DNA from 2 places in the Alkaliphilus sp. B6464 genome. Region 2 is predicted to be linked to the other one. Evidence: riboswitches for the same ligand, from Rfam matches in the RefSeq annotation. Region 2 holds a riboswitch; the other holds the start of a gene.
What was found. A riboswitch is a leader RNA that binds a small molecule or an ion and turns the genes downstream of it on or off. The one in region 2 is predicted to bind glycine.
Positions count from the first base shown of each region.

Region 1: it holds a riboswitch for glycine, as region 2 does, so the genes downstream of both, HYG84_RS16740 (GrdX family protein) here and gcvT (glycine cleavage system aminomethyltransferase GcvT) in region 2, are expected to answer to the same signal.

Region 1 is NZ_CP058557.1:3,290,980-3,294,404, reverse strand. It holds gene trmL (tRNA (uridine(34)/cytosine(34)/5-carboxymethylaminomethyluridine(34)-2'-O)-methyltransferase TrmL) at 1-56, shown strand, start outside; gene HYG84_RS16745 (DegV family protein) at 309-1,154, shown strand; glycine riboswitch at 1,495-1,606, shown strand; glycine riboswitch at 1,608-1,688, shown strand; gene HYG84_RS16740 (GrdX family protein) at 1,788-2,174, shown strand; gene trxB (thioredoxin-disulfide reductase) at 2,276-3,220, shown strand; gene trxA (thioredoxin TrxA) at 3,255-3,425, shown strand, end outside.
Region 2 is NZ_CP058557.1:1,209,014-1,212,438, reverse strand. It holds gene gcvH (glycine cleavage system protein GcvH) at 1-133, opposite strand, end outside; gene gcvT (glycine cleavage system aminomethyltransferase GcvT) at 203-1,309, opposite strand; glycine riboswitch at 1,487-1,562, opposite strand; glycine riboswitch at 1,566-1,667, opposite strand; gene HYG84_RS05835 (NAD(P)-dependent oxidoreductase) at 1,925-3,184, opposite strand.

The sequences.
Region 1 (3,425 bases), 1.3 Mb from region 2:
TTTCTATTGTGGTATATGAAGTGTTACGACAATATAATTATCCGAATATGAGATAGGGTAGCTATGGCTACTCTATTTTTATTCTATATAAGAAAGTTAGAACTATAAGTATTTTAAGTAGGTGAAATTTCTAGTTAGATTTTAGAATTTAAGTGCAACATGTGTATGTTAGATAGTGTAGTGTCGCTTTTGCTTTTAACATAGAAAATATTGTAAATCGATTAAATAAAGTATAGAATGGAATTAAATAAACAGTCAATTAATAATTAATTAATAGATAAGTTAAGTAGAATAATGGAGGAGATAAAATGAGTAAGATTCAAATTATTACAGATAGTATGATTGATGTCCCTAAAGATATTGTAGAAAAACATAATATTATAGTAATGCCTTTAACTATTATTTTTGGTGATAAAGAATATAGGGATGGCGTTGACTTAACAAACGCACAATTTTATGAAAAACTTTCACAATCAGAAGAACTGCCAAAAACTTCTCAAATAAGTCCAAATACTTTTATGCAGATATTTGAAAAAGTCTTAGGCGAGGGCAAAGAAGTTCTATGTATAAATGGCTCTTCAAGGGCAAGTGGTACACATCAATCAGCAATAATAGCCAAAAACTCATTGGAAAGTGATAAAATTCAGGTTTTTGATACTATGGGGTTATCCTTTGGTGGTGGAATGTTTGTATATGAGGCTGCAGAGATGGCGAAAGATGGAAAGAGCTTAAAGGAGATAATGGATAGGCTAAATGAAATAAAATTAAAGGTAGACCATATTTTTACTGTAGATACGTTAGAGTACTTAAAAAAAGGCGGCCGTTTGAATCCAATGAAAGCTACAATAGCTACTATGTTAAATATTAAGCCAATTTTAACAGTTGCAGAAGGATTAGTTGAGCCTTTGGATAAAGTAAGAGGAAGTAAAAAGGTAGTAGGTAAAATGATAGAACTTGCAAAGCAGCGCGGAAACAACTTTGAGAATAAAGTAGTTGGTATTTCTCATGCAATCTGTCCAGAAGCTATAGCTGTACTAAAAGAACAAGTACTCAATGAGCTTAATCCAAAAGAAGTGATTGTTACTGAAATAGGCTGTACAATAGGAACTCATGCTGGGCCAGGTACATTAGCTATTTTTTACATTGTTGAGTAGTTAAAATATAAGTACATAAAATTAGATTTAATTGGATCTGGTTTTTAAATAATAATGGTGTTTAGTTAAATGCATTTTGGATATAAGAAAAATAGATTAACCTATGTGTTATTATTAAAGTTAGCGAAAAGTTGTAAAATGCTGAAAAGTCAAAATGAATTATTAAGAAATTTTAATTTGTTATAAATTTGACAATTCCAACATTCTTATGTAATGCCAATAAAACATGGGTAAAAATTTAATAAAAGTAGTTGCTACTGCCTATTATATATATTATAATGTGATTGAAGATAGATATTTAGAAAAATTTAGCATACTAATAATTTAATATTGTAACTGGAAGAAAAATGCGGGAGAGATTTAACATTTTAAATGTTAAACGCCGAAGGAAGAAGCTAAAAGGTTCGCCATTTTTTAGTGAATATCTCAGGCAAAAGGACCGTATTTGGACGGTACTCTGAAAAGCGTAATTTAGCACCGATGGGGCAATTTCTGCAGTTTAAGAAAGAAACTCTCAGGTTAATGAACAGAGCAACTATGACAACAAGGCGTTGTATTAGTTGCTCTGTTTTTGTATAATTAAGTAATTTTATGGGAATAACTCAAAGAGTAAATTTACGGAGGTAAAGTTGGGTGAAGGCAATAATTATTACAAATAATACGGAAGTTAGACAAAAATATAACAACGATTATAATATAGAATTTGTTGATGGAAATTACTTAGACGTTTTATTCCTAGCAAGGAATAAAATACACGAAGGACACAGACTGTTAACTCACCCTTTGTCAGGTAGTGTTAAACCTAACGAAACGCCTTACAAAAGTCTGGCCATATCCTGTGAAAAAGAAGATTTACATATTGATTCCTTAATGATTATAGAAGATAGCATTAGTACCGCTCAAAAATTTATTAGAATAAGTACTCCTAAGAAGTGGGATAATGAGATATTAAAAGATTTTATGGAAATTGATCGCACACTATTGGATAGTGCAATTGAAAGTATGAGGCAATTTAATTAGAATTCTAGCCAATATTTTAGCCTCAAATTCCATTAATTTAAAGTGTTATTTTTAATTAAGCATAAAAACTAATAAAATATGAAATTAAAGGAGTGAAACATATGGAAAACATTTATGATGTAATTATAATAGGTGGAGGACCTGCTGGATTATCAGCTGGACTTTATGCAGCTAGAGGTAAAATGTCAACATTAATTTTGGAAAAAGAAAAAGCAGGTGGGCAAATTGTAAGTACAGAAGAAGTTGCAAACTACCCAGGATCTATGCAAAATGCTACAGGACCAATATTAATAGATAGGATGGTAGAGCAATGTAACGAGTTTGGAGCAAAGTTTGAAAAAGATACAATAAAAGAAATAAAAGTAGATGAGTCAATAAAGGTTTTAGTAGGAGAAAAAGCAACTTATAAAGCTAAATCTATAATTATAGCCTCAGGAGCTAACCCAAGGCCAATAGGTGCGCCAGGAGAAAGAGAATTAACTGGTAAAGGTGTATCCTACTGTGCTACTTGTGATGCAGATTTTTTTACAGACCTAGAGGTGTTTGTTATTGGTGGAGGGGACTCTGCCGTTGAAGAAGCTATTTTCTTAACTAAATTTGCTAGAAAAGTAACTATAGTACATAGAAGAGATGAGCTTAGAGCTGCTAAGTCTATTCAAGATAAAGCTTTCAACAATTCTAAAATTGACTTTATATGGGACAGTACTGTAACGGAAATTAAAGGCGATGGAATAGTTGAGAGTGTAGTATTTAAAAATTTAAAAACTGGTGAAACTACAGAGTATACAGCTAACGAAGATGATGGAACTTTTGGTATATTTGTATTTGTTGGTTATATTCCTGCAACCGAAATATTTAAAGGTATTGTAAATGTGGATGAAGCTGGATATATAATAACTGATGATAATATGAAAACGAATGTTCCAGGTGTGTTTGCAGCAGGAGATTGTAGGGTAAAATCATTAAGACAGGTTATTACAGCAGCTGCTGATGGAGCTATTGCAGCAATTCAAGCTGAAAAATATATAGAAAATGAACTAGAATAGCAAGTTTAATACAACTTTAAGGAGGTGAAGGAAAATGATATCTGTTGATAAAGACACTTTTGAAAGTGAAGTACTTCAGGCTGAAGGGTATGTATTAGTAGATTATTGGAGCGATGGCTGTGAGCCGTGTAAAGCATTAATGCCTGATATTATGGAGTTAAAAGAGCAATATGGTGATAAAATTAAATTCACTAAACTAAACACT
Region 2 (3,425 bases):
CTGGCATTTCAATATAAACGATTTCTCCTAATGCATGTTGTGCATAGTCTGTAACCCCAATGTAAGCCTTATTTCCTTCTACCTTTACCCACTCGTGATCATTTGAATATAAAAGTCCTTCTACAATTTTCATACCATACTCCTCCTTTAATTGTTTTTATTATTTTCTATTGTTTTTTATTTTTTAGATATTTATTTAAAGTTATTTTTTAGTATGTTTATCATAAAACTTTTTACCAACTACCTCTGCCTTTAAAATTTTCTTTCTAACTTTAATTTCTATTGGTGTACCTAAGGCTGCATACTTAGCATCAACTAAAGCAAAACCAATATTTTTCTTCAGACTTGGAGAATTATACCCAGTAGTTACAAAGCCTATAACCTTTCCATCGGCCATAACCTCGTATCCATGTCTAGGTACTCCATTTTCTTTCATTTCAAATCCCACTAGTTTTCTCTTTAACCCCTCTTGTTTTTGCTTAACAAGGGCATCCTTACCAATAAAGTCAGTTTTATTTAACTTTACAAAAAAGCCTAATCCCGCTTCTAGAGGACTAATATCCTGGGAGATTTCATTGCCATAAAGAGGTAGGGCAACTTCAAACCTCAAGGTGTCCCTTGCTCCAAGTCCCGCTGGCCTTAATCCTTTATCTTTACCAACTTCCATAAGCTTTTCCCACAAATCATTAGCATCTTTATGATCTAAGTAAATTTCAAAACCATCTTCCCCAGTATAGCCTGTTCTTGAAACAAGACAGTTAGCACCATTTATATTTACATCTCTTTTTAAATAGAAGAACTTTATTTCTGAAAGATCTGTATCAGTAAGCTCTTGCAATATTTCTTGAGCCTTTGGCCCTTGAATAGCAATTTCTGATACATCCTCAGAAATATTGATTAATTCTGCATCATATTTACCTAAATTTTGCTTCATCCACTCATAATCTTTATCAACATTGCTTGCATTAACTACTAGATAGTAATGATTATTGTTAAACTTATAGACTAAAAGGTCATCTACTACTCCTCCATCTGGGTAACACATGAAGGTATAAAGAATTTGGTTATCTTCAAGCACAGATATGTCGTTTGTAACTAGGTACTGAACAAAATCCTCTGCTTGATTCCCCTTTACTTCAATTTCCCCCATGTGAGATACATCGAATATTCCTGCTGCTGTTCTTACTGCCTCGTGTTCAGCTGTTAATCCCTCAAACTGTACTGACATTTCCCATCCTGCATAATCAACTAATTTGCCGCCATGTCTCTTGTGTGCTTCATACAAGGATGTTCTGCGCAGCTCGGTCATAAATATCTCCTCCTCTTTTATAATAATTTACCCTAAATTAAAGCTAGTACATCATTTTAATTAATAGTATGAGGAAATTCCTCCATACAAAACTATTCCCAAGTTTAAAATATATTCTCATAATTTATGCAAAAAATAAGAACATAATGGAATAGTAAGAAAATCTGCCATCATGTCCTCTGTATTTTTGCCTGAGAGTTTCTACACTAAAATGTATTTCTCCTACGGCGCCGCATATACGGGCTCTTCAGAGTTCCATCAAACAACGATCCTTCTGCCTGAAAGTTTCTGTAAAAAAATTGGCATCTTTTACATTGCTTCTTCGGCTACCCTAGTGGATATCTCTCGTTGTTATCATCTGGTACTGTATGTATGTTTTTTATATAGCGCTTTATAAGACAATAATACATCTTTTAGAATATTTTTTCAACTCTTGATATTTTTTTATCATGTCTTATTTTTTGAATACTTTAAATTGGATATAAATTTCATATGATTATAACATAAAAGATATACAATATAAAATAATACCATTTTATATGTTTACTCTAAATAATAAAATTAAAAAAAATCAAGAATAAGCACTTATGTCTATACCCTTGATTTTTATTTTAATTAACATACTTTATTAGATTTTTTCCCATATTTTTCACTAACATATTTATCAATAGCCTCAGCTACATGCTTCGAATATTTTACTGCCTCTACAACAGTTCTCGCTCCAGTAACAACATCCCCAGATGCAAAAACTCCTTCTTTAGTAGTTCTGCCATCTTCATCTACTATCGCTAATCCTCTTTCGTTTACCTCTATTCCTTTTGTTGTAGATATTATATTAGTTCTAGGTCCTTGGCTAACTGCAACTATAATAGAGTTACACTCAAATAAGCTTTCAGAACCATCTACAGCAACAAGTCTTTCTCCAGCTTCGTCAGCTACCATCTTAGTTTCAATATAAATTATACCTTCCTCTGTAATTTCAATAGGAGCCCTATACAACTCAAACTTAACTCCATCTACCTTAGCATATTCTATTTCATGATTAGTTGCAGGCATATCTTCAGTGCCTCTCCTATACATTATAGTAACCTCTTTAGAACCTTTTCTAATAGCTGTTCTAGCTACATCCATTGCAACGTTTCCACCACCAATAACGCACACCTTATTTCCTAATTTATATACATCAGGGTTTTTTAAATAGTCAATTGCAAAATGAACATGTCCTAAGCCTTCACCTTTAATATTTAGCTTTTTAGGTTGCCATACACCTGTACCGATAAATATAGCATCAAATCCGTCTCTAAACAACTCTTCAATGGTTATTCTAGAACCTACTAATACGTTAGGTCTAATTACGACACCTAGCTCTACTAATCTATTTTTAATTTTGTCTAAAATATCTTTAGGTAATCTAAACTCCGGAATTCCGTATCTAAGCATTCCACCTATCTTATCTTTAGCTTCAAATATTGTAATATTATATCCTTTTAAGGCTAGCAGTAAGGCTATAGTAATACCTGCTGGACCAGAGCCTATTATTCCAATATTACCTTTGCGTTTTTTCTCCGGTTTTAAATCTATTAAATTTAAACTATAGTCTGAAATATAGTTCTCTATATCACCTATTTTAACAGGACTTGATTTTATTCCTAATATACAACTACCCTCACACTGCCTTTCATGGGGGCATACTAAAGAGCATACTACAGATAATGGGTTGTTCTCAAATACAATTTTTCCAGCCCCATTAATGTCTCCTTCTAAAAATAAATTGATCATTTCTTTTATAGGGGTATTGATAGGACACCCTTTTTGACATCTTGGATTTTTACATTGCAAACATTTTTTTGCATTATCTATTACATGTTCTGCCACAATATCAACTCCTATAACTTTTAGATAATTCAGGCTATGTATTTCATTAATAACTATATAATAATACTCCCATACTATAATAGAAAATATTACTTAACTTTGCAATAGTAATAAGTAAATATGACCTGCTATTTTTTATAAACTCTATAAAAGCGCCTTGTAAATATATAAGCATTGATTATTCAATATGTTACATTAGTTATAAAAGTCGTAAAAATCAGTTAATAGTACTTTAGTAATT